Blastopirellula sediminis: one gene and its partner. The protein of the gene in region 2 binds, or shares a complex with, the protein of the main gene of each other region. Links are inferred from orthologs where the notes say so. Each region holds a gene or a part of one and is shown on either strand. Other genes may lie near its edges. The genes, in order: LOC68_RS14650 and smc.

Region 1 (14,203 bases), on a different replicon or contig from region 2:
GGTTCTTGGCGAAGAACTCGCTGACCGAGATCTCACGCTGGCTCTTGGCCATCGTTTCCGCGGTCGCACGGCGCTTGGACTTGGGGGCTTCCTGGGTGGTCATTTCCGCCTCAATCGTCGACAAAACAGGCGTTCCTTTCGGGGTGTGGCAGCGTCAAATCCGTGACAGGCTGGGGAAGAGAAATGTTTCGACAAACATCGGCGCGAAAGCGTCCAAACTTCCGTCTGCGGCGTAATTTCGCCAACGTGCGGGCCGATCGCAACCCCGGGGACCCTCGGCAGGGCAGGGGAGCGGCGGCCATCCGCGGTCGACGTGACGCGAGCCAAGACAATCGGCCGATTGTAGTAAACTTTGCCGATTGCAACGACAGGACAATCCGCGAGTTTGCGGAAAAGCCGGAAGCATCGTCACATTAGGGGCATTTGGCATAAACAGGGCAGAAACATTCACGCGCCGCCTAAGGAGTTCCGAATAACGATTGCAGCAGTCGAAACATTGCGCCCCTGCAAAATCGGGGATGCGCGCCAATACCAAACCGAACATTTTTTACTGCTCGACGGCGGCCCGATGAGCCGCATGCCGAAGGAGACGATGATGCAAGCTTTCGCCATCCGGGCGCTGATCTGCGGCTTTGTTTTGGCCGCTGGCCTGACGGTCGCCGCCGATAACGCGTCGGCCCAACAGCCGTTCACGCAGTACTACGTCGCCGATCCCTACATGGGCGTCCACGCCGAGATGTACGTCTCGCCGGTTCCGACCCCGCCGCTGGTCGGTCATACGTCCATTACGTATCCGCCGCTGGCTCCGCACGAGTGGTTGTACCCGCACACGCGACGTTACTACCAAACCTACAACGGCGGACGCGGCTGGAATCGGACGACCGTCCGTTGGTACGGCGGTCACAACTGGCTATCGCCGGCTAATCCGTTGTTCTAAGTCGGCCCGACGACCAAGCAAGTTCTAAGCAAGGATCCCGAGCGATGACCCGTAACCTGATTTTCGCCGCGCTGCTGGGCGTCACGGCGATGGCCGCGATCGCGGCCAAAGCGGAAGCCGGCTGGCCTGTCACCTATAACGGCGCCGCCGTTATCGCCGCTGAAAATGCGGCTGGCTATCCGTGGCATGGTGGATACTACTATCAAGACTGGCACACGCCGGTCGCGTTGGTCGTGCCGCCGACCGCCTCGATGCAGACGCACTACAGCTGGGGCGTTCCGTCGAGCCGCGTCACGCCGATCAACCATCAGTTCACTCCGATCAATCCCGGTCCGGTCGGCGACGTTTCGATGCTTCGCCCGACCCCGTACTGGCCGAACAACACCTATCAGTTCGGCGTGTATTACGTCCGCGGACCTTGGGAACATCGCGAACCGAACCCGTACAGCTCGTGCCATCACGGCGGCGGCGGGATTTGCCATGGCCTCTTGAATCGGCTTGGCTCTGGCTGCGGAAACGGCAATTGCAACGGCAACTGCCCGAACTGCCGCTAAACGAATCAACGTTTTCCTTGAAAAAGGGGGGAGCATCATGCTCCCCCTTTTTTTGCGCTTTTGCGGCGGCCGGCGGAACCCCACGTTGATCTTGACGATCCCCCGACTGTCGCCGACTATCCGCAGGCAGACATCCCACATTCGGTCGCAGTTTTCGGAGCCCCACCCGATGCGTCTTCGCCCTCTCCTAACGTCGCTCGTAATCGCCAGCGTCATGCTCGTTTCGACCGGATGCCTAAGCCTCAGCTTGGGAGGCAGAACGTGCACCGGCAACAGTCCCGAAACGATGGCCCGCATCGCGGCGCTCGAGCAGCGGGTCAATGCACTGGAACAGATGCTGCCGCCGCCGGTCGAAATGGTAATGACGCCGGCAGGGCGCTAAGACAGCGCTGGATAGCGACGTTGACGAATTTACCAACTCGGTATCATGCGGCGTCTCGCATTCAAGCGCGAGCCGGCTTGCGTCTTGATAGTTGACGGGTATGTTTCGCTGGACGAATATTCGCCAAATTGGGTGCGCGTCGAACGAGAATGTTGTTTCGCCCTGGGAAAGCGGCCACAATACGAACGAATGTCAGAGGGGTCGCCATACGCCGCATTCAAGCGACCCCTGCAAGGCGACAGGAACGCTTTGACGACATGGGGCAAAACGTAAGATGGCGAAAATGACCGGGTCGGTCGGTTCTACCGACGACTTCACGATTGATATCGAGATCTGTCCGATCGCGATCATGCTGGTTTCGTCAGCCGGGAAGATTCTGCGCAGCAATCGGCGTCTCGATCAACTCTTTGGTTACTCGACCGGCGAACTCCACGGACAATCGGTCGAAGTTCTCGTTCCCACGCACGTCCGCCCCTACCATTCGGACCTGCGTAACGCCTTCTTCGAGGTCCCAACCAGCCGTCGCATGGGGACCGGTCGCGACTTGCATGGCGCTCGCAAAGACGGCGTGATGATTCCGGTCGAAATCGGCCTCGATCCGGTCCAAGTCGACGACGACGTCATGGTGATCGTCTCAGTCCTCGACATTCGCGAGCGGAAGAAAAACGAGGCGATGATCCTCCGGGCGCTCAACGCCGCTGCCAGCGCCATGATCCAGGTAAGCGAAGCGGGCGCAATCGAACTGGTGAACAACAAGGCCTGCCAGCTGTTCGGCTACAAGCACGAAGAGATGATGGGACAGCCGATCGAAATGCTAGTGCCGGAGCGTTTCCGCCGCAAACATGCGGTCTATCGCAACAGCTACAACAACGATCGCTACGCCCGGAACATGGGCGCCGGACGCGACCTGTTTGGCGTACGAAAAGATGGGACCGAATTTCCGATCGAAATCGGTCTGACGCCGGTCGAGGAAATGGAAGGGAAGTCGACGATGGCCACCATCATCGACATCACCGACCGCAAGTCGAAAGAGCATGACATCGCTCAGAAGGCGATCCAACTGGAGCGGCTGAACGAAGAGCTCAATCAATTCGCCTACAGTGCGTCGCATGATCTGAAAGCGCCTCTCGCTTCGATCGCCGGCTTGTTGCACGTTTGCGAAAGCGATCTGGAGCTAGGCGACTTCGAGGAAGTGAAGCTCAACATTCCAAAAGCGAAAGCGCTCGCCGAACGCCTGGCCGCGCGGATCGAAGTGGTCCTGTCGCTGGCGAAATCGGACCTCGTTTCGATTAACTGGGAAGAGGTCGACGTCGAGCAGCGATTCCAAACGATCTGGTCGGCGCTCAAGCACGAAGGAGTCGACGTCGAAACCGACTTTCAGCATGCCGAACCGGTTTACAGCATTCCGGTCCGCTTTGACGTAACGCTCGAAAACCTCCTCTCCAACGCGATCAAGTATCAAGACCCGGCGCAAAAGAACCGTCTGGTACGGATCAAAACATGGACCGCCGACGATCAATTCTGCTTGTCGGTGGCCGACAACGGCGTTGGCATTCCCGCCGAATTCCACAATCGCGTTTTCAAACTATTCCAGCGTTTTTCCGACGACGACAAAGCCGGCAGCGGGATTGGGCTCGCGCTCGCGAAAAAGTACATTACCCAGCTAGGCGGCACGATTACTTTCGAGTCCGCCAAAGGAAAAACGATATTCTCGGTCGTCTTACCGCAGAATAACCGTCTCGCAAATCGATAGAGAAGCAGGAGCCGAGATGACCGTTACGATTGCCGTGGTAGACGATAGCGATGTCGATCGTTACCTCGTACAGCGCGTCGCCAAGTATTTGGAGATGGACGCCAAGGTGATCGAATTCGAAGCAGGCGATCACTTCTTCGACGCGATCATCGACGAACAACGGCGCGCTACCGATTTCGGCGACTTCCCGCCGCCGGTTCTGATCTTGCTCGACATCAACATGCCGCGGATGAACGGCCACGAAGTTTTGGAGTCGATGCAAGAGAAGTTCGGCAAGGAGTACAACTTCATGGTCGTCGTGATGTACTCGTCGTCCGATTTCGCCGAAGACAAACTGAACGCCATGAAGTTCCCGTTCGTCAAAGACTACATCGTCAAACCGATCACCAAGGATCAACTGCAGCAAGCGATTGATCGCTATTGCCTGGCGACGTGATGCGATGTTCGATCCGAATCTTGAAACCGGCCTGATCGGCGGCGTCGAACGGCGCGAGATTCAGATCGTCGACTACCAACCGGATTGGCCAGAAACGTTCGCCGCTCACAGCCGCCAGATCCAAGCCGCAATTCAGGGCGCGGCGATGCAAATCGAGCATATCGGCTCGACGTCGGTTCCTGATCTCGCAGCCAAGCCGATCATCGACATTCTGCTGGTCGTCGCCAACTCGGCCGACGAGTCGAGCTATCTGTCTCACTTAGAACAAGTCGGCTATCAGCTGCGCGTTCGCGAGCCCGATTGGCATCAGCATCGGATGCTTCGCACGCCCGAGAGGGACGTTCACATCCACGTCTATTCGACCGGCTGCGTCGAGATTGACCGCAACCTGGCTTTTCGCGATCGACTGCGTCAGTGTGCAGAAGATCGCATTCGTTATGAACGCGTCAAACGGGAACTCGCCCAGCGCTCGTGGGACGATATGAACCAGTACGCCGCCGCGAAGACCGAAGTGATCGAAAGCGTTCTCTCAGCGGCCGGCGACGCGACGAACTAGTCGTCGTTCAACTCGTTCAGCATGTCGCTTTCCGATCCGTCCGCCAGATCGCCGTCATGCGGACTGATCGAACCCTCGCCCCCTTCGCCGTCTCCACCTTTGAAGTCGGCTTCCTGGCGGCGATGCAGATAGAGCTTGATCGGCACTTCGCTAAAGCTGACGTGATCGCGAAGCATCGAAAGCAGATAACGGCGATAGCCGTCGCTGAACGCCTTCGGCGAGTTGCACTTCAACACGATCGTCGGCGGCTGAGCGCCGATCTGCGTGGCGAAGTAGATCTTCGGGCGACGCAGCTTGTAGAGCGGCGGCGGCGACTTTTCGAGAGCGAAGCGAATGATGCGATTCAATTCGCCGGTCGAGATGCGTTCGCGCGACTGCTTGTACAGCATCTGCGCGTGGTTGAGCAGCGCTTTGACGTTCTTGCCGGTCTGACCGGTGATGAACGCAACCGGCGCGTACGGAATGTTGCGGAAGGTGTCGTGCAGGTAGGTCGCCCAGCGATCGGTCGGCATCTTGTCGTGGTAGAGATCCCACTTGTTGACGACGAAAACGACCGGCTTGTAGTTCTCAGCGATGTAAGCGACCAGCTGCTTGTCGACCTTGCTGATCTGCTGCGACGCGTCGAAGAACATCAGCACCACGTCGGCCCGGCGAATGCTTCGCTCAGCGCGATGGGTGCTGTAGAAGTCGATATCGGTCTTCACGCTGACGCGGCGACGCAAGCCAGGCGTATCGATCGCGGTGAACGACTTGCCGTCGAGCTCAAAGCGGATGTCGACGCTGTCGCGGGTCGTGCCGGCCACTTCGCTGACGATCATTCGTTCGGCGCGGGCCAACGTGTTGACGAAAGTGCTCTTGCCGACATTGCGACGGCCGACGACGGCGATCTTCATCTCCGGTTCGCCGCTGGAAGCTTCTCCCTCTTCGGCGTCGGGCAAACGATCGGCGATGACGTTCAGCAGGTCATCTTTGTTTCGGTTCTGCAGCGTGCTGACCGGGACCAACATTCCCCGCCCCAGTTGATAGAACTGGTCGGCGTCATGGTCCATGTGCGATTCGTCGGTCTTGTTGGCGACCAGCACGATCGGCTTGTTGACGTGCCGCAAACGTTGGGCGACTTCCTGATCGAGCGGCAGAATCCCGTCACGAGTATCGACCACAAACAAAATCAAATCGGCCGAGTCGATCGCGATGTTGATCTGTTGTTCGATTTCGTCGGTCAGGTCGTCGACGTCGTTAATCCCGATCCCGCCGGTGTCGACGATTTCGAAGTAGCGATCGCGCCACTGCATCAGATAGGTCATGCGGTCGCGGGTGACCCCGGCCACGTTGTCAACGATCGCCAAACGCCGACCAGCGAGCCAATTAAACAGGCTCGACTTCCCCACATTAGGGCGACCAACGATGACGACTTGCGGCAAACTCATGGGATTTCTACAGACTCAAATGCCAGCGGCGCGCCCCGCAAGATTCCGACGGAAACCTTCCTGATTCCCCTCGAACTCATCCCCCCCGGTCAGAGCGGCGCCTAAGTAAACACCCAGTGTAGACGAAGACGGTCGGGAAAGCACGGCGCCCCAGCCGCAACCGATCGGAAACTGCCGTTCTGCGGGGATTGCCGGAAAGCGGGGTCTGGAAAAGGGCGAAACGGAGCCCCATACCCCCATTTTGCGGCTAAGGAGGCGGCGAAGAGCCGATTCCAAATTGAAGGCGCCTTTCGGTCGTCAGAGAATTCGACAATCAAACGATCAGAAGCGGCGGAAGACGCGACCGCGTCCACCAACTGGAACTCCCAACGCCGCGACTCGCTATTCGGTTGTCGCGAAGATGCTAAAAGCTTCTCAGCGAGATCTTCAAGCGATCACTCGACTCCCCACCGTGCGCAAGCGGGGAAATCGAGTCGTCAAGGTTTCGTGCTGCGAAGCCGGCTTAGGCCCAGACCTTCCACCACGGACGTTTCGCCTTCGACTTCGGGATCGGTTGGAACTTCTTGTGCTTCGTACAGGCGTTCTTCGCTCGCTCGATCAGCGTGCCGCTCATGTTGGCGTCATGCATGTCGGCGTCGGTGAAGTCGGCGTCGTCGATTTTGGCGTTGCTCAGGTTGGCGCCAACCATGATCGCGCCGCGGAGGTCGGCTCGCGTTAGATTGGCGGACGACAGGTCACACCGCAGGTCGCACATGCTGAGGTCGGCTTCGACCAGCCGCGCCGAAGAGAGATTGCCCCCTTCCAGCTTGGCGTAACGCATGTTGGCGTTGGTCATGTTGGCGCCGGTGAAGTTCGAGCGCTGCAATAGGGTGTCGGTAAAGTTGGTCTTTTGCAGATTCGCCCCGGTAAAATCGGCGTCTTGCGCCGAAGCGCCGATAAAGGAAGCTCCTTCCAAGTCGGACCCGGCGAAATTACAGCCGTTCATACTGTCGCTGTCAAAAACGCAGTCGCGGAGGACGCGATTGGAAAGGTCGGCCCCTTTCAAATTCTTGCCAACCAGTTTTTGCCCCTGGAGGCAATCGGCGTCCATTTCAAAAAGAATGTCGCCTGATTCCCGATGCTTGATTTGAATCATAATAGCCCGTTGCCCGCTTTCTAGAAGTTTAGAGATACGACAACCGCGCTTTCCGATGACCAAACACCGCCAAGCCGAACAGGTATCGCTTCCGCCAAGCGGTACGAAAAATTCGGCGACGGCCCGAGGAGGAATGTACCCCTGCGGCAAGTCTGCGGAAAACGCTTCGCAATAATGCCTTGCTAGTCTCTGCGCCTACTTCTCTGCTGCGCTCATCTCTATTACGCCGTCGGCCTCTGTCGCCTCATTCCATGGCGTTTCTGTTCCTGGTCGATTGGGGTGACGTCACCAAGCAATCGCCCTTAAAGCGATGCGAAGGTAAGGCCGTCTTCCCCAATTGCATGCGGGTAAAAGATCTGACCAGTTACTTATGATTCTAGAAAAGCAGTAGTTACGCCCCAAGAGAAAAATTGCAACTTTCTTGGTGCAGATTCGGTAAGATGCGAAGTATCGTCGCTCAACTGGGTGGAAACTTTACTTCCAAACTTTCCACCATGGGCCCTTTGGCTTGCTTGGTCGACTTTGCATTTCCTGCATCGCGCCATCGAGCAAAGTACCTTTGAGAATTGCGCCGGTAAGCTTCGCACCCACTAGTTTCGCACCATCAAGATTTGCGCTCGTAAGATCGGCGCCCATCATGATCGCGCCGTCGAGTTGCGCGTTGCGCAAGCTCGTTCGCCGCAGCGCCGCGCCGGTCAAATCGGAGGAGCGCATGTCGCAGCGATTCATCTTCGCCGAACAGAAGTCGCCGCGCAGCGTCGCCATGCTGAGATCGCAATCGGACATCGACGCTTGGGTTAGTTTCGCCGCGGTCAGGTCGGCGTATCGAAACGAACTGCGGGTTAGCGTCGCTTCGACGAACGACGCGCGATGCGCCTGGGCGTTCGAGAAGTCGGCGCCTCCTCCTTCGCACCCATCCAAATTGGCGTCGGCCAGGCTGGCGTTTTGCAAACTGGCCGACTCGAGTCGAGCCCCGCGCAGGTCGGCATGCCGCAAGTCGGCGATGTCGAGATTGGCGCCGCGCAGATCGGCGCCAGCCAGGTCGGCGTAGGCGAGCGCCTTGCTCGACAAATTCGCCCCCCGTAACGTATCGGCCGCTACTTGGAACAGCGGCTCGCCGGTTTCCCGATGTCGAATTTCGATGGGCATAGCGTTATCGGCGCCTACCAAGAAAAAAGTAAGCCGAATCGATCTCCCCTTTTCCAGCCAAATAGGGGAAAAGAGGCGGTCGAGGCGCATGCCGCAGGCGAGTGGTCGCGACATTCCAGCCAAAATCGGACCGTATCCATCTACCGCAGAGGTTGGGTAAATCCGAATATAGAGAGAGCTCTGGCCACGCCCTAGAGTTTCTGCTTTAGTTTTTGATGAAGTTTTGGCGTCGTTTTCGCGTCACCAGTTCGCTCTCGGTACGAAAGAATCCGCATGAAATTCAAGGTCGACATCGACGTTTATCGCGGTCCGCTCGACCTGCTACTTTACCTGGTGCGCAAACATGAAATCGACATTCGCGACATCCCGATCGCGATGATCACCGAGCAGTACGTCCTGTATCTCGACATCCTGCAGCAGATGGACGTCGACGCGGCGGCCGACTTTCTCGAAATGGCGAGCACCCTGGTCGAGATCAAATCGAAGCTGCTCCTCCCCGGCGTCGAAGCGGACGAAGAGCTGATCGACGACCCGCGCGAGCAACTGGTCGAACGCCTTTTGGAATACAAACGGTTTAAAGACGCGGCCGGACTGCTCGACGATCAAGGGCGGGCGTGGAACCGCCGCTTTTCGCGACTCTCCGACGATTTGCCGCCGCGACGGATCGATCCCGCGCAACAGCCGATTCACGAGGTGGAGCTATGGGACCTGGTCAGTGCGTTGACGCGCATCGTCCGCGACAGCAAAACGGTCCAGCCGACCAACATCGTTTACGACGACACGCCGATCCGCGTCTACATGCAGCGGATCCATCAGCGAATCGTCGACGAAGAAAAGGTCTCGTTCACCTCGATGTTCGAAGGCGCCGTGCACAAGGTAGTGATCATTGGTCTCTTCCTGGCGGTCCTCGAACTGGTCCGACACTGCCACGTCGTTGCGCAGCAGCCTGAGCCGCACGGCGAGATCTATCTCTCAGCCGGCGACGGTTTCAGCACCGAATTCACGCTGACCGACGTCGACGACTACTCCTCTTCAGCGGCGGAGCAAGAACCCCCGTCCGACCCACCTGAGAACGCTTAGCCGACATCGCGCTGACGTCGCTCCGCTTTTGATAGCGCGCTGAAGGTACGCGCCGACTCAAAAATGGGCTTTCCCTACCTCTTGTCGATTCCCCTGCGCAAACGTGCCGGATTCATGCGCAAAAGCGAGATTATTTTTCCTTCGGATTTCCACGGTGATTTCGCGTCGTACTGCGGCGAGTTTAACGGCCAGCTTCGGCGCTTCCTGGCAATACAGAAATGGACAACACAGACCCTATACTAGCGGCTGACTATCACTCACAAAAATTGCGCCATTAGCCATTGATGTATTTGCCTTTTAGAAAACGACGGCTCCAAAAGTCTTCACGAATTCTTCAATGAATTCGACGTTAAGAAGCCTCTTGCCCACCGCCAGCGGTTGCTACCTTGGTCCGCTTTACAGCACGACTGATTAGCACGCTAAGCGAAATCAACGTCGCGCTGACGTTGAACATCGCGGTTTCAGGGACTTTTAAAGAGGCGTCCAATTCATGAAGCGTTCCCAACAAAGCGCCGGGTTTACCCTGGTCGAACTCCTCGTCGTCATTGCGATCATCGGCGTGTTGATCGCATTGTTGCTGCCGGCCGTGCAGCAAGCTCGCGAAGCGGCTCGCCGCATGCAGTGCACCAACAACTTGAAACAAGTCGCGCTGGCGACCCACAACTTTCAAGACACTTACGGCTACATCGTTTTCGGCGGCCGCGACGGCTCGCTGACCGATCCGATCGACTCTTGCTGCAGCTCGTCGACCGTCGAAGGTTGGAACTGGTCGTTTCACCTGACGCCGTTCATGGAACAGCAGAACATCTATGAGTTGGCCGACTACAGCAATCCCTCCGGTGCGCTGAACGTCGTCGCCGCGTCGGGCGTTCCCGCTTACTACTGCCCTTCGCGTCGCGCTCCGAAAGGCTACGGCAGCGGACTCTACTATCGCTGCGACTACGCTGGAAACGCCGGCGAACGGACGCAAGGAGATCTTCGAGCTCCGGGGAGCGTTGGCGAACACGGCGTGATTCGCAACCTGGCGACCAACAAAAAACTGACGATTGAAAAGATCCGAGACGGTTCGTCCAACACGATCATGTTCGCCGAAAAGGCGCTGAACGCCGACTCGCACGGCAGCGAAGGGGGCGACAACGAACGCTGGAACAACGCCGGCTGGGACGAAGACAACATCCGCTACGGCAGCCACCGCGACAGCAGCGGCAACGTCGTTCCGCTGACGCCGATCTCCGACGACTTCGCTCCGTACGCCGATCGTTCGGGCACGTGGAACTTCCATCTCAAGCCGGCGCTTGGCTTGGGTCTCTACACCAAGTGGCATCCCTATTTCGGCGCTTCGCACACCGCGGGGATGAACGCGGCGTTCGCTGACGGTTCGGTTCGCTTCATCGCGTTCAACATCGACGGCGAAATGTTCCGTCGCGCCTGTCATTCCGACGACGGCGAAGTCCTGCAACTCGACTAAGCGAGTCGACTGATTCTCAGAACTGCGCGGTCTATTTGCATCTCAAAACAAACTCCAATTCAACAAGGCGATACCAAGATGGCTATTTTACGCTTCGCACTCCTCTTCTCCGTCCTCACGTTGGCGCTCGGTTGCGGCGGTTCGTCCGCTTCCAATCCTCCGGAGCTGACGCAGGAACTGCAGGAAAAGATCAAAGCGGAAGACGCGGCGGTTGAAGACGCAGAACGCGCGGCCAGCGATTCCTACAAGCCGGCCAAAAAGAAATAACTCGCTTTGCGCCGCCGATTTCGGGCGGCCAGCGTGAGATCTTTCCTTTCATTCCTACCTACAGAGGTCTTCCCCCTATGATTAGCAAACGTAACCCGCGCCGCGCGTCGGGCTTTACTCTGGTTGAGTTGCTGGTCGTGATCGCCATCATCGGCGTTCTGATCGGCCTATTGCTGCCGGCCGTGCAGCAAGCTCGCGAATCGGCGCGTCGCACCCAATGCAGCAACAACCTGAAACAGCTCGGCCTGGCCGCGCACAACTTCCAAGCGACCTATGGTCGCCTGGTTTGGGGCGCGCGAGACGGCCAGCTGACCGACTCGACCACCGCGTGCTGCAACGCGCTGACGGTCGAAGGTTGGAACTGGAGCTTCCACTTGCTGCCGTTCATCGAACAGCAAAACCTGTATGAGCTGGGCGATTACAACAATCCGACCGGCACGCAAGACATTGTTGCGCAAAACTTCGTGGCAGGGTTCTTCTGCCCCACGCGTCGCGCTCCGGAAGCTTATGGGTCGGGCCTGACCTACCGCTGCGACTATGCCGCCAACGCCGGCGAACGGTCGCAGGGAAGCATTCGCAACTCGAGCAACCTGGGCGAACATGGCGTCATGCGTCACCGCAACAACACCAAGGGAGAATTAACGGTCGAACGAATCCGTGACGGATCGTCGAACACCATCATGTTCGCGGAGAAGGCGCTCCACCCTGACGCTCATGGCATCGAAGGTGGAGACAACGAACGCTGGAACAACGCCGGTTGGGACGAAGACAACGTTCGCTTTGGCAGTCACGTCGACTCGTCGAAAAACGTCACCGCACTCCCGCCGATCAGCGATCGCGACGCTCCGAATCCCAACAACAGCTGGCAGTTCGGCAAAGCGGGCCTCGACCTCGGCCTCTATGGCGAATGGCATCCCTACTTCGGTTCGTCCCACAGCGCCGGTCTCAACGCGGTTCTGGCCGATGGCTCGGTCCGGTTCATCGCCTACACGATCGACGGCACGACCTTCCAAAACGCTTGCCTATCGGACGACAAGCAGACGATCTCGTGGGACTAAGCGATTGTTTGAAGTTGCAATTCCAACGCCAAAAAAACAAAAGACTCGCCTCTTAGGCGAGTCTTTTTTCATGCAGAGCAGGGGAGTGCGTCACTCGATCCAACCGCCTCCGAGCACCTGATCGCCGTCATAGCATACGACCGCTTGTCCGGGCGCTACTCCGCGGCGCGGCTCGTCAAAGATGACCGCGATCCGTCCTTCCGGAAGTCGCTCGACCGTCGCCGGCGCGTCGTCGCTGTTGTAGCGAATCTGGGCGCGGCAGCGGACAGGGCCTTCCGGCAAGTCGACCAGCCAATTGCAATCGCGAGCGGTCAGCTCAAGCCGGCCAAGCTCTTCTTTTTCACCAATCACCACGCGGTTGGTATCGGCTTCGATCCGGACGACGAACCGTGGTTCGCCCATTGCCACACCCAAACCTTTGCGCTGGCCGATCGTGTACTTCTCGATCCCGTCATGCGTACCGACCACTTCGCCGCTGGTCGTAACGATCTCGCCAGCCGTTTGCAGATCGGAGCGGCGAGCTTTGATGAATTCGTCATGCTTGCCGGAGGTGACGAAGCAGATCTCCTGACTGTCCTTCTTGTCGGCGACCCGCATGCCGATTTGCCCCGCCAGCTCACGAATCCGCGACTTTTCAAAATGTCCAACCGGCAACAACATTCGCCGCAGATATTCGCGCTCGATGCCAAACAGGACGTAAGTCTGATCCTTGCCGGGATCGACGCCCCGAACCAGACGCGGCAAGTCGCCCGGCTGATCGGTCAATAAGCGGGCATAGTGCCCTGTAGCGACGTACTCGGCGCCGACGCTGTCGGCGTAGTCGAACAGTTTGCCGAACTTTATCCAGTTGTTGCACATTACGCAGGGGTTCGGCGTTCGCCCGGCGACATACTCTTCGACGAAGTAGTCGATGATCCGTCCAAATTCACGTTGCAGGTTGAGCGCGTAAAATGGGATGCCCAGGTTGTCGGCGACGCGGCGTGCATCCGCCGCATCGCTAGCACTGCAGCAACCCTGCTTGTGGTCGGGACGATCGTTCAAGATCGGCAGCGCCGACTGGCCGTCGATCTGACAGCTAGCAATCGGAGACTGTTCTCCATGACGCATAAACACGCCGATAACCTCATGCCCCTCTTCTAGGAGAAGGTGTGCGGCGACGCTGCTATCAACGCCCCCCGACATGGCTAGAACAACTCGCGCCATCCGACGTCAAACCTTACGAAATTGCCGCAGACCGCCTACACCGCCAGTCTAGAGGCCTTTTATGATCAAACCTTTGAATTATACAGGCTATTCCGAATAATGCGGCCGATCACAGTCAGCCGATAACCCTCCCGTCGAGATTGTTCTTTGTCCGATCTCTCTTGAAGAGCGCAATCCTCACCTGGCGGCCACCCCCCTGTTTTGCCGCTGCTCGGACAAGCCAAGCCACGACACTTAACCCACAACCAAACATGATACGACTCCCGGAAGCCCGTGGCTCGCGCCTCGCACCTTTGACCGGCATGTCCGCCGAGGCGCTCCATCTATGGAGTATCCCGCTTCGAGCCGGCAAGTCGCAGGTCGCCCAGCTGCGCGCAATGCTATCGGCCGCGGAGCGTGAAAAAGCGGACGGCTTTCTGTTGGAAGCTCAGACCGAGCGCTACATCATCTGCCGCGGCGCTGTCCGCCAGATCCTGGCCGAGTACCTGCAATTGCCCGCGACTCAGCTCTCGCTGACGGCCGGAAAATACGGCAAGCCGCTCGTCGAACACCAAGATTCGCTCTGGTTCAACGTCAGCCACTCCGGCGATCTGGCGGTGCTGGCCGTTTCAACCATCGGCGAAGTCGGCGTCGATATCGAACAGGTCCGCGAAATTCGCGGCCTTCCCCGGATGATCGATCGCTGCCTGGCTCCGTGCGAACGCCCAGAAGTGCTCCGCTTGCCGTCAGCCGAGCAGAATCGTCAGTTCCTGCGGTACTGGACGCACAAAGAAGCGTATTTGAAGACCTTTGGGGTCG
Region 2 (15,445 bases):
ACGGGTCCTGTCGATCGACTTCAGCGCTGACTCGCGTTGGCTCCTCTCGAGCGCTCAAGCGGCGCCGGGGAGTCCGAGCGAAATCTTGTTGTGGGATCTGCAAGCGAAGGGGCACCCGCAAGTCACGCAGACGTTGGGTCAGCATTTCGGTCGCGTCCATGCGGCGCAGCTCAGCCCCGATGGACGCTGGGCCTTTACCGCTTCGGCCGATGGATTCGTCCAGCTATGGCGGCTCAATCCGAAGAGCGGCGATCGAATGACGGTCGCGATGCGGGCCCAGCATGGTTTGACCGATCGGGTCTGTTTCTCGCCCGATAGTTCGCAATTGGTGACGGTTTCGGAAGGGAGTAATGGGGAGTGCGTCATTCGCCGTTGGCAGTTGGGCGAAATGATTCGTCCCGAGACGATCGCAACCTTGAAGATCGCTCCCTTGGCGGCGGACGTTGATTTCAAGAATGAAAACGTCGTGATCGGCGGCCAGCGTGGCGAACTGAAGGTGGTCAATTGGAATCTGCGGACGATCACCCCGGTGGTTGGCCATGAGCAGCGAATCCAATTGGTTCGTTTTCTGCCGGATGGAGCGCTGGCCTCGGTCGATCAGCAAGGACTTGTACGCCGGACGCTTCTGGGTGGCAAAGACGAAATGGCGCTCGGCGTGAAGTTGCCGCAAGTTACCGGCCAAATCGAAGCGGCGGCGATTTCCGCCGATGGTCAGTGGGTCGCGGTGACCAATGAAAAGCGGGAAGTGATGATCCGCCAACTCGATCCAACGATCTTGATGGGGGTTGCGTTCGATCGACTGCAATCGCTCAGCGGCGACGTCGAAGTGATCGCCTCACAGCCGAGCGAAGAACGTCGCTAGAGTTCAAAACTCTCGCGTAACAGCGCTTCCGACGTTTCGCCGAATGAGTGAAGTCGGTCGTTATTGACGTTGATCCACGTCACCTGCGCTGGGCTGAAGAGCATCGGGTCGATTTGATAGAAATCGAACTTGGCGTCGCGCAAGATCTTCTCAAACGGCGTGCCGAAGGCAGGCGAACTGCTGCTGGGCAATTGGCGGCCGACGTCGCTGATTTCTTCGTCTTCGGCGTCGACCCATAACGTGACGTGTCCGCCGTAGAGGATCGCATCGTTGGTGCGGCCAATCCCTTGAACGTCGTTTTTCGCCAGCGGCGGCAGCGGGGCCGTTCCCTCGGCTTTGACAATCTTTTTCAGATCAAAATGAAGCTCGTGCAGCTTGTGCAAAGCTGTTTCGACGCTGCGCGCGACGATCTGCACATGCCCCGCGACGCTGGCGGTACGTGCGACGAGCAATCGCAACTGATTCGGCTGAACGCCGCACTGCTTGGCGATTTCAACGCAAACTTCCTCCGGCGGAAGCTGCGCCGTCTCTAGTACTCCGACCGCGACGTCGGCCGACTCCGCAAGTCCCAGTTCGGCAATCAGCGGCTCTTTGCCAGCGAGCGCTCGCATTGGACCGGAAGCCATCGCGAAGAACTCGCCGTGCAACACCTTCCAGCCGGCATATTGCGAACCCATGCAAGCGACGACCGGCTGATCCGTCTTCACATGCACGTCGAGAGGTACGCCGGCGAGACTTCCCAGCGTGAACTTGACTTCCCCTAATCCGGAAAGGCAAACCTCGGCCAACTTCAGTCCGGCGGATTGTCCGCCGGCCGCTCCGATTCCCAGGTCGAGAATCTGCGTCCCGCACGGGCTTTCGTGGACGATGGCCTGATATTGCTCGGGCTGGTCGATGATCGCCTGAGCGGCGGCCCATGCTCGTTGGTTAAGGTTCAAAAGGGGGCTCCGTAGATGAAATTGCTTACCCATGTTGTTTCAGCAAAACGGGTTACTTGCAAGTCCGGCGCGGCGGGTCGATTGTTCCGGCGGCCTGCTCTTCGTAGAATTGGCGGTCGCTACTGACAGGAGAGTTGAGTGCAAAATCTGACGATAGAGAATTACGTAAAAGCGATTTACCAGGTCTGCGCCCGCGGAGACAAAGAAGCGGCGTCGACCGGCGAGTTGGCGGTCGCGCTCTCGGTGTCGCCGGGGACGGTGACCAGCATGCTGAAGACGCTCAGCGAAGCGGGGCTGGCCGAGTACATGAAGTACGAAGGGGTCAGTCTGACGCCGGCCGGGCGAACGCTCGCGCTTCGCGTGCTTCGTCGGCATCGCTTGATTGAAGTCTTTTTGGTTCGGACGCTCGATCTGACGTGGGACGAAGTCCACGAAGAAGCGGAGCACATGGAACATGCCGTCAGCGATCTATTAATCGATCGGATCGACGAGTATCTCGGTCATCCCGAAACCGATCCGCACGGCGATCCAATCCCACGGGCCGACGGCAGCATGGTCAACATCGACACCAAGAAGCTGACCAAGTGGGAACCGTCGCAGCCGTTTCGGTTGATTCGGGTGATGGATCAGACTTCCGACTTCTTGCGTTATCTGACCGAAGAGTCGCTCGCGCCGGGCTGCGAAGGAAAGATTGTCTCGTTCCGCGCCGAAGCTGGCGTGATCACGATTGAAGTCGAAGGACGTCAGACGACGCTTGGATTGGACGCAGCAGAGAAACTGTTGGTCTCGGCCCTGACGTGACGACGGCACCCGTTAATTTACGTCTGCGGTTGCGGGGCGTTGATCGGTTCGTGACCGAGGGAGCGGCGCACGACGGACAACTGCCCGGTGTGCATCCCTTCGTGCCAGACCGCCGTTTCGAAGACCGCGCCGACGTCGTTTAAGAAGTCAGGCGATCCGGCCGGCGCCGCGGCCGACATCCCTTCTTCCGTGATTTCGTCGAAGGCGGCCATCAATGCGGCGCGACGCTGACGCAAATAAGCGAGCACTTCTTCCGCCGCCGGGTATTGGTCAGGATCAGCGACCGGATGCGAACCGACGCCGAAGAGCAACTGATACTCGTCTCGCGGCTCCGCCTTGTCGGGGGCGATTTGGCTGAGGAAGAAGTTGTCCATCAGCGCCAAGTGTCCGGCGATCCAAAGAGCGTGATTCGTCTGATGACAGACCTGCTGCGTCCATTCTTCTGGAGTGTGGAAGTCTTGCAGCAAGCGTTCGGTGAACTCGCGGGCCGCGATCAGTCGTTTGCGTAGTCGCTCTTTCGGAGTCATTCGCTGATCCTGTCAAAGTTGTCGGCGGGAAGGGGAACTTCCCGTCCTCTGTGATGCCGCGCAGCATCGTGAGAAACCGTTCGACTTGGTCATCCTGAAAGTTGGTAAGTGACGGGACGCATGGCGCCCCCAACTGATAGGAGAGCGAACGATCGCGGCAAGACGGCCTATAGGGCGCAAATAGTCGGAATACCAATAAACGAAATTCTAGGGATCGCCGTGGCGATGGGACAAGCGTCTTGATTGATCGAACGCCAGAGGCCTACAATACTTGCTGTCGATTTTTGCACTACGTAACGGATTTTACCGCAACGGTTTAGGGCCTTTAGCCCGCCTGACCTCCATGCCTGAAGACTTCTACAAAACCTTAGGCGTTTCGCGGGGAGCGACTTCTGACGAGATTCAGAAGGCGTACCGCAAGCTCGCCAAGAAATACCATCCGGACGTCAATCCTGACGACAAAAAGGCGCAAGAACGCTTCAAAGAGATCCAAAACGCCTACGACGTTTTGGGGGATGCGGAAAAGCGGACCAAGTACGATCAGTTCGGCCATGGCTTCGAGCAGATGGGCGCCGGCCCCCAAGGCGGAGCATGGCGACATGCTGGCGGCGGCGGTGGAGCGCAAGAGTTCGACTTTAGCGACCTCTTTGGTGGCGGCGGAGGAGGAGGAGGGGGAGACGCCGGCGGTTTCTCCGACATCTTCCGGCAATTTACCGGCGGAGGAGGGCGGCGTGCCCGTTCGGCCCCGATGCGCGGCGCCGATCTTCACCACGAAGTAACGGTTCCATTTCGGACCGCGGTTGAAGGGGGGGAAGTGATGCTGAGCGTTCGGCGCGGCAACAGCGTCGAAACGATCTCGGCCCAGATTCCCGCTGGCATCGAAGATGGCAAGAAGATCCGTCTCCGCGGCCAGGGAGAACCCGGCCCAAACGGCGGACCGGCCGGCGATATCCTGATCAACGTCCATATCGACTCGCATCGCTGCTTCGTCCGCAACGGCAAGAATCTGGAAGTCAAAGTGCCGATCACGCTCGAAGAAGCGGCGCTCGGCGGCAAGATCGACGTTCCGACTCCGCACGGCACGATCACGCTGACCATTCCGCCGAATTCCTCGAGCGGCAAACGTCTTCGTATTCGGGGCCAAGGGGTCAAGCAGAAGTCGAGCGAGCCGGGTGACCTGTACGCCGAATTGCAGATCAAAATGCCGGCCGAACTGGATGAAAAGGGGCAAGAGCTCGTTCGCCAACTCGGCAAGCTCTACACCGAAAGCCCGCGCAAAGACCTTGCCTGGTGAGTGGATGAATAACCAGGAGGATCGCGGGTTCGGCAAAGAAAAACGCCTGCTCCGCAGCGCTCAGTTTGACCAGGTCTTCGCCGGCAAGTGCTCGGCCGCCGACGGTATTCTGATCGTCTATGTCGCCGAAAATGAGGGGCTAGGGCCCCGAATCGGCCTGGTCGTTTCGAAGAAGGCAGGCAACGCCGTTCGCCGCAATCGGTGGAAGCGGCGTCTCCGCGAAGCGTTTCGGATCCAGCAATCTCGCCTGCCGGAAAACTGCGATCTGGTTGTGATTCCGCGGGCCGCAGTCGAACCGCCGTTCGAGCGCCTTTGCCGTAGCCTGGTCGAAACGGCGCGTCGTGCTCGCAAGAAGCTGCGCCAGCGAGGCTCGGAAGGATGAACTTGCTCGAAATCTTGCTGCAGGCCCTCGATGGGCTGCTAGCGGAGACGATGATCTTTGCGGTGCGGCTTTACCAATTCTTTTTGAGCCCGATCTTCGGGCGGCAGTGCATTTACCAGCCTACCTGTAGTCACTACTTTATCGGCGCCGTCAAAAAGTATGGGCCGATCAGCGGACTGCTGCGGGGAGCGTGGCGAATCTGCCGCTGCAATCCGTTCTGTCAGGGCGGTTACGATCCTCCGTAAAACGTTTCGTAAATCGGCCTTGACCGTGCTATCAGATTAAAATAGCCTTCGCCCCGAAACTTCGACCTCAATGCGCCGCAAGGATTCGCGGCGCGAGAAGCCACGTCGACACGGAGCGTCGCACGCTATGACTACTCGGGCACTTCAATCTCGTTCACGTACCGCCGCCGTTTTGCTGGTCGCCGGCGGCTTGCTGGTTTCGCCTGGGTGCGTCTCGTGGTTTCATGACGAGGAACCGCCGGCCATCGTCGACACTTCGCCCGCCGAGTGGGAACTATCGCGGGTTGTCGGCGATTTGACCGTTCCGGTTGGTCTAGAACCGGCGAAGATCCAAGCGGTTTCGATGGTGGTCGGTCTCGACAACACCGGTAGCGATCCCCCGCCGTCGCCGCTGCAAGAATCGCTGATCAACGAGATGCGGATTCGCAAAATCGCGAATCCCAATACCGAACTCGCGTCGCCGCGCACGTCGCTGGTGATCGCCGAAGCGTACATTCCGCCAGGTGCTCGAGCCGGCGACCGCGTTGATATCCGCGTGCTGACGCCGCGCGACTCGGAAACGACCAGTCTGGTCGGCGGCTGGATGTTGGAAGCGGCCCTGTCGGAATCGGCCGTTCTCGAAGGTCGCTTGCGTAAAGGGGAAACCTTCGTTCGCGGCCATGGCGCCATTCTCACGGACAACGTCCGCCAAGGTCAGGACGATGCTGAATTGCTCCTGAAACGGGGCGTGATTCTCGGCGGCGGCATCCTGAAGAAGGATCGTCCGATTGGGCTGGCGATGGGCGCCAGCGACGTTTCGATCCAGGCCAGCGCTCGCGTCGGCCAGGCGATCAATGGCCGCTTTTTCAGCTATCAAAACGGGGGCGGCAAGACCGGCGTCGCCAATCCGCTGGACGACAAAAAGATCGAACTGCGAGTTCATCCGAAATACTACGAAAACGTTCCCCGCTTTCTCCGCGTCGTCCGCTACATCCCGATCGGCGACACGACTGAAGAACGCTTGCAACGGATTACCAACGCCGAAGCGGAGATGCTGATCCCGGAAACGGCCGAAGCGGGCGCTATGAAGCTCGAAGCGCTCGGCAAAGATTCGCTCGATTCGCTGAAGAAGGGGCTCGTCTCGAAGAGCCCACTGGTTCGCTTCTGTGCGGCGGAATCGCTCGCCTATCTGGATGATCCGGCGGCGATTCCGACGTTGACCGAAGCGGCTCGCAGCCAAAGCGAGTTCCGCCATCGGGCGTTTCTCGCCTTCGGCACGCTCGACGATCTGTCGGTGATCGACGAACTGGAAGGACTGCTCCACTGCGAAAGCGTCGAAGCTCGCTACGGCGCGTTTGACACGCTGCTCAAAAAGACCGGCAAGGCGCCGATCGTCCGCGGCGTCGACATGAAGGGGCGATTCGTCTTCCATTCGATCCGCACCAACTCGCCGCCGCTGATTCACTTCCGCATGACTGAACGCTCGGAAGTGGTCGTCTTTGGCGATCAAATTCCGGTCCGGACCGACGCCGTCTTGCTAATGCCGAAGGGGTTGACCATCACCGGCACGACCGATGGCAAGCTGAAGGTGACCCGCGTGGTCGCCGGCCGCGAGAATCAGGCGTTCGTCTGCGAGCCGATCGTGGGCGAGCTGATCAAGGGAATCGTCGACGCCGAAGGGGACTATCCGGAGGTGATGAAGGCGATTTACAGCCTGAAGCAGCAGGGCGCCATCGACGCCAAGGTCGAAGCCGATTCGCTCGCCAGTAACGATCGCGTCTATTATCTCGATCGGGAGGAGATTGACGATTCGGCAGAATGGGCTGCGGATGAGTCGGAAACGGAAGCGGTTGAAGAGGATACGGCGGAGGCCGACTCAGAAGAAATTGCTTCCAGCGAGAAATCGGACGAGAAAAGTTGGTGGCGGTTTTGGTAAACTAAGAGACTCCGCGTACGTATAGTACGGGGAAACTCATTAACTACCATAGATGGCTGCCCGCGCTTGCGCGGTAGGCTGCCGGTTTACCTTTACCTCCCCCGCAATCGTCTGTTTCTATGCTGAAGGCGCTCGAACTTGTCGGTTTCAAGAGCTTCGCCGACAAAACGCGGTTCGAGTTTCCCCCCGGCATTACGGTGGTGGTTGGGCCCAATGGTTCCGGTAAGTCGAATATCGTCGACGCCATCAAGTGGGCTTTAGGCGAACAAAGCGCAAAAAGTCTCCGCGGCAAAGAGATGGCGGACGTCATCTTCAAAGGTGCCGCCTCGGGTGCCCGCAAGCCGGCCAATTCGGCCGAAGCGACGATCGTCTTCGACAATAGTGAAGGCCAGCTCTCGATCGACTCGCCTGAGGTCCATGTTTCCCGCCGCGTTTACCGCAGCGGCGAAGCCGAATACCTGATCAATCGCCATCCCTGCCGTTTGCGCGACGTCCGCGATCTGTGCAGCGGAACCGGCGTCGGCGCCGACGCCTACGCGATCATCGAGCAAGGGAAGGTCGACACGCTGCTGCAAGCGTCGTCGAAAGATCGCCGCGCGATCTTTGAAGAAGCGGCCGGGATCAGCCGGTTCAAATCGAAAAAGCTGGAAACGCAGCGGCGGCTCGAGCGAGTTGAGCAGAACCTGCTCCGCTTGGCCGATATCGTCGACGAAGTGGGCGGTCGTTTGAAAAGCGTCCGCGCTCAGGCCGGCAAGGCGCAGCGTTACCGGGAATATAGTCAACGTCTGCAAGATTTGCGGGTTAGCGTCGGCCTCGTCGATTGGCGAGCCCTCACCGCACGGCTCGAAGAATACGAAGTCGAGCTGTCGCAACTTCGCGAAGAAGCGGCCTCGCTGACGCAAGCAGTGAAAGCGTCGGAAGAGCGGAGCGCAGCGCTGGAGACCGAAGCGCGGGCTCTGACTGACGGCATGGCCCAGGCCGAAGGGGATCTTTCCCGCGCCGAACAGCGGGTTGCCACGCTTTCCGCCGCCTCCAACATGCAATATCGCCAGTTGCATGAGCTGACCCGCGACATCGCCAGCCGGCGTGAACGGGTTTCGCGGCTCAAATCGGCCGAAGCCTCGCTGACGATCGACGTCAAATCAATCCGCGGTTTGCTCGACGCGGCACGCTTGCAGTACGAAACGGTCGTTGAAGAACTCCATAGCGTCGAAGAAACGGCCGCCGACCTGGAGGCTGGCGTCGAACAACTTCGCAAAGACCGGGAAGAGCGTCGCCAGCGGCACGTCGAACTGCTGAAGGAAGCTTCGAGCCTGGAAAACTCGATCGGCGCCATCGAAGCCGAAGTCGCCGCCGCTCAGCGCCGGTTGAGCGAAGTGGCCGAGCAATACAGCGAGATCTGCGCCGCGATCGCCGCCCAGCAAAGCGAGCTGGAGGCCTTTGAAGAAGAAGGCGCCCGGGTCGCGATCGACCTGGAGAAGAAGCAGGAGCGGCTCGATCAGACGCAAGATCGTTTGTCGCGGCAGCGTGACGACCTGCGAACGCGGCAAGACGCGCTCACTACCCTTTCTCATCGTCGTGCGGCGATTCACGAGCGAGCCAAGGTCCTCGACGAGCTGGAAAAGCGGTACGAAGGGCTCAACGCCGGCGTGAAGGAAGTGCTGTCACGCGCTCGGGACGAAAAGGAATATCACTTCCGCTCGGTCGCCGGCCTGGTCGCCGACGTCTTTCAGGTCGACGTCCAAATCGCCACCCTGATCGAAATCGCCCTCGGCGACGCCGCCCATTACGTGGTGCTGCGCGACGCCGCGCTGGTCGACGCTATCGAAAATGGCCGCGTTCATTTTCCGGGACGCGTCGGCTTGATCGAGCTGGAAAGCTGTCTTCCCCGCGTTGGCGAAGATGACGAAGAGCAGCTAGCAGAAGATGGCGACGTTCGCGGGCGAGCCGATCGCTTTGTCGAGACGGCCGAAGAATTCGCTCCGCTGGTCAGCCAACTGTTGGGTGACGCCTGGATTGTGACCGATCTGGCGGCCGCTCGTCGTTTGCATCGGCAATACCCGCGTCGCCGCTTTGTGGCGGAGACAGGGGAAATGCTCGAAGCGGACGGCCGAATCTACGTCGGTCCACGAGCCAACGCCTCTGGCATCATTTCGCGACGTAGCGAACTGCGCTCGCTTCGCGATCAGCTGGCCGATTTGGACGAGGAAATTGAAACAGGCCGCGGCGAAATCACCGCGCTGCAACACGAAATCGCCGAAGCGGACGACGAACTGCGCAGCGCCATCGACGAACATCGTCAGGCGACCCTCGCCCAGTCGGAGCATCGCGCTCGTCTGGCCGCAGTGCAGCAGCAGCTCGAACATCTGGCCCGCGATCAACATCGAAGCGGCCAAGAGCAGGAATCGATCCGCCGGCAGATTGAGGATGGGGACTCGCGACTTCAGTCGGTGCGTCACTCCTTGGCCGAAAAACAGCGGGAAACGGCCAATTTGGAGCGAGCGGCCGACGACGACCACGCCAAGGCGGCGATGCTCGAGAGCGAACGAGCCCAGGTCGGGCAGCAAGCGACCAGCTTGAAAATCGAGCTCGCCAAAAGCGAGCAGCAGGTCACTTCGCTCGGGCAGCAAGCGAAACAGACCGAACAGGCCTTGGCCGAGAAATCGCAGGCGATCGCGGAAAACCGAGATCGTCTGACCGGCGAGCAAAAACAGTATTCGACCCTGGAGCGGGAAATCCTCTCCGCCAACGGCGAATTGGCCCATTTGTACCTGATTCGCGAACAGCGTTATCGCGAAGTCCACTCGGGCCGCGTCCGTCGCCGCGCGATTGAAACGCAGCGAGCCGAAATCACCGCCGATTCGCAACGGATGCGGCGCGAGATGGAAGGAATCGCCGAGCGAATGCATCGCAAAGAGCTGGCTGGCGGCGATCTGCGACATGAACGAGGAACGCTAGCGGCTCGTTTGCTCGAAGATTACGGCATCGAAATCAACAAGTATGCCGACAAAGAGGATCTTGAGCCGATCGAGGATCGCCAGGCGGTCGACGAAGAGATCGCCGACCTGCGCCGCAAAGTGACCAACATCGGCGCCGTAAACGTCGACGCGCTGCAGGAATTGGACGAGTTGGAGCAGCGTTACGCCCATCTGTCCGGTCAGCTGAACGATTTAACCGAAGCGAAGCAGTCGCTCGAAAAGATCATTCACAAGATCAACGCCGACAGTCGCCGGCTGTTTGAAGAGACGCTGACGACGGTGCGGGATAACTTCCGCCAGCTCTTCCGCAAGGTGTTCGGCGGCGGCTCGGCCGACATCATCCTCGAAGAGGGAGTCGACGTCCTGGAGGCCGGGGTCGACATCGTGGCGACTCCGCCAGGTAAGAACACGCTCCACATCTCGCTGCTGAGCGGCGGTGAGCGCGCGCTGACGGCAGTGACGCTGCTGCTAGCGATATTCCAGTTCCGCCCGAGTCCTTTCTGTATTTTGGACGAAGTGGACGGTCCGCTCGATGAAGCGAACATTGGACGCTTCGTCGACGTCTTAAGAGGGTTCCTCGACTGGACGCGGTTTGTGATCGTCACGCACTCCAAGGCGACGATGGCTGCGGCCTCGACGTTGTATGGGGTGACGATGCAAGAGTCGGGCGTGTCGAAGCGGGTCTCGGTGCAGTTCGACGACGTCAGCGAAGACGGCCAGATTTCGCAGGCCGCCGTCGACCGAGATGGCGGTGACGCGCAGGTTGCGTGACCGTATAACCCGCGTAATCGCTACCATCCGCACGACTCGCTCTATCTTCCGCGCCTATAATTTAAGTATTAGCGAAGAAATCGTTGGCGGGGGCATGCCTAGGGCTGTCCATTCTAACCCGGCTAATGAGAACGACTTGCATCGGCCCAATTCGATCGGATTCGGATGGCGACGGTCGCTCCGTAAGGCACGATTTTGCTTGTTGGCAGCATCTATCCGGAAAGATGCTAAAGAAAAGCCCCCGATTGATTCGAAATTAAGCTTCGGAAGGTTTGTTCTGTCGAGTCACGTCACCTAAACGCGGCTCAAAGACAAACCGGCAAGGGGGGTACATCTCAATCAGGGCGTAAGCCGCATCGTTTCGCAAACGGACGGGATGCGAAACGAGGTGGAGGTACGTCTTCTCTGAGGGGATCCCTTATGCCGCCACCTCGCCGAATCATTGGATTCGAAGCGACGCGAAGGCGATGGGAAAAGATTTCTCACCCTCTTCGCTGAGATTCGCTTTCAGTGGTTTAGAGACTTGAGGCGCGGAGTCAGAAGGAACTGAACACGAGCCACAGAGCGATGCATTTTTATCAGCCCTAACCCAGATGTTTGCGAACGCCGGACAAGTCCCACTGTCGACGCGAGGGAAGAAGCGTCAAGGCGATTAGCGAGCAAGGGCTGGACGCGTGTTTCCGATTTACGGGAACGCGGTGGAGGTCAACTCAACTAGAGAGTAACGGAGAGCCTGAGATGAAGGTCTTCACAACAGGACAGGTCGCGAAGATCTGTAAAGTGGCCCCGCGCACGGTAAGCAAGTGGTTCGATTCGGGCCGTCTTAAAGGTTACCGGATTCCGGGATCGCAAGATCGCCGAATTCCGCGGGAATATCTGATTAAGTTCTTGAAAGAGCACGGGATGCCCTTGGGCGACCTGGAAGACGAAGCCATGGCCAAGTGCCTGATCGTCGCTCAAGATCAAGTCTTGGTCGAAAATCTGCGTCGTGAATTGCCGCCCGAAAAGTCGTTCAAGGTCGCTGTGGCCGCGAGCGGTTTTGAAGCCGGTATTCAAGCCGAAGGTTTCCACCCGGACTGCATCATCGTCGACTTTTCAATCGGTCGCGTCGAAGCGTTGCAGATTTGCCAAAATCTGCGTCGCAACATCGACTTCGCCGAAACGATCCTCATCGCCCTGCTGCCGGATGACGGCAACCCGATGAGCTTCGATCGCTCGACGATCAATGAAACCTTTAAGAAGCCGTTCGACGCCGCTTTGCTGGCCGAGCGCCTTCGCACGCTGATTGGCGCCAAGAAAGAATTGGTCTAGTCAGTAATCGATATAGAATCGCCGATTCGCATTACGCCGCGGACAGACCCCCGCGGCGTTTTTTTTTGCGCTCGCCCCAATCTTTCCCACCTCCGGCCAAAAGTGCGGTTATCTACGGGCCCCGCTTACGGTTGGAAAGCTGGGGACCCGCAATGGTTTATGGTCAAAAGGCCTCTTTTCAAGGTCGGTTGGCAGGGTACCATGGTGGGTTGTCCTAAGTTCAACCCAGACAGCGGATATGGCCGGCGAACTGACCCATTTCGACGACTCCGGCGCCAGCCGAATGGTCGACGTCAGCGCCAAGCCGACGACGGTCAGAACGGCCAAAGCCGAAGCTTCCGTCGTTATGGCGGCGGCGACGGCGGCGAGGATCGCCCAACGCGATCTCGGCAAAGGGGACGTCCTGGAAGTCGCTCGCTTGGCCGGCATCATGGCGGCCAAGCGGACCGGCGAGTGGATCCCGCTTTGCCATCCGATTCCGCTGGAAGGGGTGACGATTGACTTTCGCTTTGTCGATGCGACGACCCTGGTGATCGAAGCGTCGACGCGAACCACCGGCAAGACCGGCGTCGAGATGGAAGCGCTTACCGCCGCTTCCGCCGCCGCTCTCACCGTGTACGACATGTGTAAATCGATCGATCGAGAGATGGAGATTCGCGCGGTTCGACTGTTGGAAAAGACAGGCGGGCGCTCGGGTCACTTTGTCCGATCTGCCGATGGCGACCAAGCGGACTCCGCATCATCGCGGTAACGCCGATTTTTCGACTGACAGTTTTAGGGCGATTTTGTTGTGAGCCAAGCAGCCAACGGCGTACCCCGCTCTTTACCCGCTGACGCCCAGTTTCTTTCCTCGGCGTACGGCGGCATCGCGCACGAAATGGCGGCGGTCGAAAAGATCCTGACCCGCGAGATGAGCTCGCGCTACGAAGCGGTCAACGAAGTCGTTTCGTACGGCTGCATGCTCGGCGGCAAACGGATGCGTCCCGCGCTATTGCTGTTGGCGGCCAAAGCCTGCGGCAACGTGACCGACGCCCACTACACGCTCGGCGCCGTGATCGAGATGATTCACACTGCGACGCTCGTCCATGACGACGTCCTCGATGAAGCCGATCAGCGCCGTCATTTGGCGACCGTCAACTCGCGCTGGAACAACGAGACCAGCGTCCTGCTCGGCGACTTCCTCTTTTCGCACGCGTTCTACCTGGCGACCACTTTGCCGACCACTTGCGCCGCTCGCATGATCGGTCGTTCGACCAACGTCGTCTGCGAAGGGGAACTGCGCCAGATCGCCAGTCGCCAGGCGTTTGAAACGAGCGAAGAGGAATACCTCGAAATCATCGACGCCAAAACGGCGGAGCTCTGCGCTTGTGCTTGTGAACTCGGCGCTCGCTACGCGGAAGCGAGCGAAGAGCAAGTCGCCGCGCTCGAGAAGTTCGGCCGTGATCTGGGCGTCGCATTCCAGATCGCTGACGATCTGCTCGACGTCGAAGGAAACGAAGTCGAAACCGGCAAGTCGCTCGGCACTGATCTCGAAAAGCAAAAGCCGACGCTGCCGTTGATCTACGCCCTGCAATACTTCCAGGGTGACGAACGGGAACAAGTTCTCGCGATCGTCGAAGGCCCGGCCGAACGCCGCGGCATCGATCTCAAGCCTTGGCTCGCCCAGTGCGACGCTCTGGGATATGCTCGCCGCCGCGCCAACGAATACGTCCAATCGGCGATCGACGCTCTCGCGGTTCTCCCGCCGTCCGAAGCCCGGACGACGCTGGAACAATTGGCCAGCTTCGTCACAGCTCGCTCGTGCTAAACGCACAACACTAGCCCGCAGCGCAAGCAAGGGAATGTGTTGGGCGATTCTAGGAACGGCGGAACCTGGCGTTCGAACGAAATAGGATTCGTCGTATGAGCTTCAACACTAGCCATTTGCTTGCGCACGCATTCCCTCGCTTGCGCTGCGGGCTAGTGGAAGAAGAGTGATCGCGAAGTCATCTAGCGCTTACTGCGGCGTATTCGGATTACGCGGCGTGTTCAGCATCGGCTGCAGCTCATCCACGAAGTCGTGAACGTCTTTGAACTCGCGATAGACGCTCGCGAAGCGGACGTAGGCGACCTGGTCGATCTTCTGCAGATGACGCATCACCAGTTCGCCGATGTAGTGGCTTTCGACTTCCCCTTCGCACTCGGCATAGATGTCGCTTTCGACGCCGGAGACGATGCTCTCAATTTGCGATTCGCTGATCGGGCGTTTCCAGCAAGCCAGGGCCAACCCTTTTTTGATCTTTTCGGGCTGAAAAGGCTCGCGGACGTTATCCTTTTTGATAATCTTGATCGACATTTCCTCGACCCGCTCGTACGTCGTATAGCGACGTTTGCAGCCCAGGCACTCGCGGCGGCGACGGATCGAGAACCCGTCCTGACTAGCGCGCGAGTCGATCACTTTGTCGTTATCCGTACGGCAAAATGGGCATCGCATGCTAAATGATTCCGCGAGGGGGGAAGAAGCCCGATCAACGAGCGATTTCCTCAATATACACAAACGGGCCCGTTTGCGTGCGAAAAATCGGCCCGTTTCCTGCCCCCAAAGGTCAGGGGAAGGGATGCGTGCCGCCCCTATTTTGAACCGCTATAATGGCCCACTGGAGGCGGCCAAGATTTCGCCGGCTGGAACGAATAAATAGACGAAATTCACCGTACGTCGCAGCAACAAGGTTACCCCATGGATAAAGATGACTTCGCTGACAAGATGAAGCCTCGCGATGACAGTCGCCGTGACGACCCGGAAGAAAAGCTGTGGTCGGGCGATTATTCGGCCAAAGATATGTATGGCTCCTGGATTATCGCGGCCGTGCTATCGATCACGGCGCTGGTCGTCTCCGGCATCTTTTTCTTTCCGGCGATCCTGCCGGTGATCGGCGTCGTGGCGCTGGTTTGGATCATCCTCCTCTTCCGGTTGATGTGGCGAAAGTGGAGCGTCCATTACGAGTTGACGACGCAGCGGTTCGTCCATGAAAAGGGAATTCTCAGCCGGACCACCGACCGGATCGAAGTGATCGACATCGATGACGTCACATTCACGCAAAGCATCTTTGATCGTATGTTCGGCGTCGGGACGATTTCGATTACGTCGAGCGATCGCACCCATCCCTCGTTAGTGCTGGATGGAATCGAAGACGTCCGCCGGGTCGCCGAGATGATCGACAGCGCGCGTCGAAAAGAACGGATTCGCCGTGGAATTCACATCGAATCGATCTAGTTTGTAAGTCAGCTTACGCAATCCGAAGAGTCGCCGGGTTTAACCGTTGTAAGCGGTGCTATCGGCGACTTTTCCGTTTCCATCCACCTTGCCGGGCCCTTAAAGAACTTTCATCCGGACTTTTCGGAATCGTCGATACGTCAAGCAGTATCGGAATGCCAGGAAAAT

Evidence for each region.
Region 1: the proteins of smc (region 2) and LOC68_RS14650 are in contact, whole or in part, in a crystal structure (PDB 3ZGX), measured with the Bacillus subtilis proteins. The link is inferred for Blastopirellula sediminis from one-to-one orthologs.

What each region holds. Positions count from the first base shown.
Region 1 is NZ_JAJKFT010000010.1:743,541-757,743, forward strand. What follows is about bases 7,615-10,505. They hold LOC68_RS14650 (segregation and condensation protein A), read left to right. Parts: upstream 7,615-8,602; coding sequence 8,603-9,409; downstream 9,410-10,505. Other genes in these bases: LOC68_RS14645 (pentapeptide repeat-containing protein), read right to left, coding at 7,655-8,329; LOC68_RS14655 (DUF1559 family PulG-like putative transporter), read left to right, coding at 9,900-10,505. Also shown: DNA topoisomerase VI subunit B, read right to left, coding at 1-124; hypothetical protein, read left to right, coding at 569-937; hypothetical protein, read left to right, coding at 982-1,491; hypothetical protein, read left to right, coding at 1,661-1,873; sensor histidine kinase, read left to right, coding at 2,148-3,626; response regulator, read left to right, coding at 3,643-4,062; GrpB family protein, read left to right, coding at 4,067-4,618; ribosome biogenesis GTPase Der, read right to left, coding at 4,615-6,045; pentapeptide repeat-containing protein, read right to left, coding at 6,548-7,180; more of DUF1559 family PulG-like putative transporter, read left to right, coding at 10,506-10,877; hypothetical protein, read left to right, coding at 10,956-11,144; DUF1559 domain-containing protein, read left to right, coding at 11,222-12,202; tRNA 2-thiouridine(34) synthase MnmA, read right to left, coding at 12,293-13,405; 4'-phosphopantetheinyl transferase family protein, read left to right, coding at 13,657-14,203. UniProt on the Bacillus subtilis protein: Participates in chromosomal partition during cell division. May act via the formation of a condensin-like complex containing Smc and ScpB that pull DNA away from mid-cell into both cell halves.
Region 2 is NZ_JAJKFT010000004.1:1,158,424-1,173,868, forward strand. Bases 6,781-10,913 are described here. They hold smc (chromosome segregation protein SMC), read left to right. Parts: upstream 6,781-7,083; coding sequence 7,084-10,713; downstream 10,714-10,913. Other genes in these bases: LOC68_RS08465 (flagellar basal body P-ring protein FlgI), read left to right, coding at 6,781-6,964. In the rest of the region: WD40 repeat domain-containing protein, read left to right, coding at 1-862; mch (methenyltetrahydromethanopterin cyclohydrolase), read right to left, coding at 859-1,800; metal-dependent transcriptional regulator, read left to right, coding at 1,939-2,601; DinB family protein, read right to left, coding at 2,619-3,128; DnaJ C-terminal domain-containing protein, read left to right, coding at 3,472-4,422; rnpA (ribonuclease P protein component), read left to right, coding at 4,427-4,804; membrane protein insertion efficiency factor YidD, read left to right, coding at 4,801-5,049; more of flagellar basal body P-ring protein FlgI, read left to right, coding at 5,177-6,780; helix-turn-helix domain-containing protein, read left to right, coding at 11,452-12,024; cyclic pyranopterin monophosphate synthase MoaC, read left to right, coding at 12,263-12,775; polyprenyl synthetase family protein, read left to right, coding at 12,815-13,831; transcriptional regulator NrdR, read right to left, coding at 14,021-14,497; PH domain-containing protein, read left to right, coding at 14,741-15,277. UniProt on the Bacillus subtilis protein: Required for chromosome condensation and partitioning.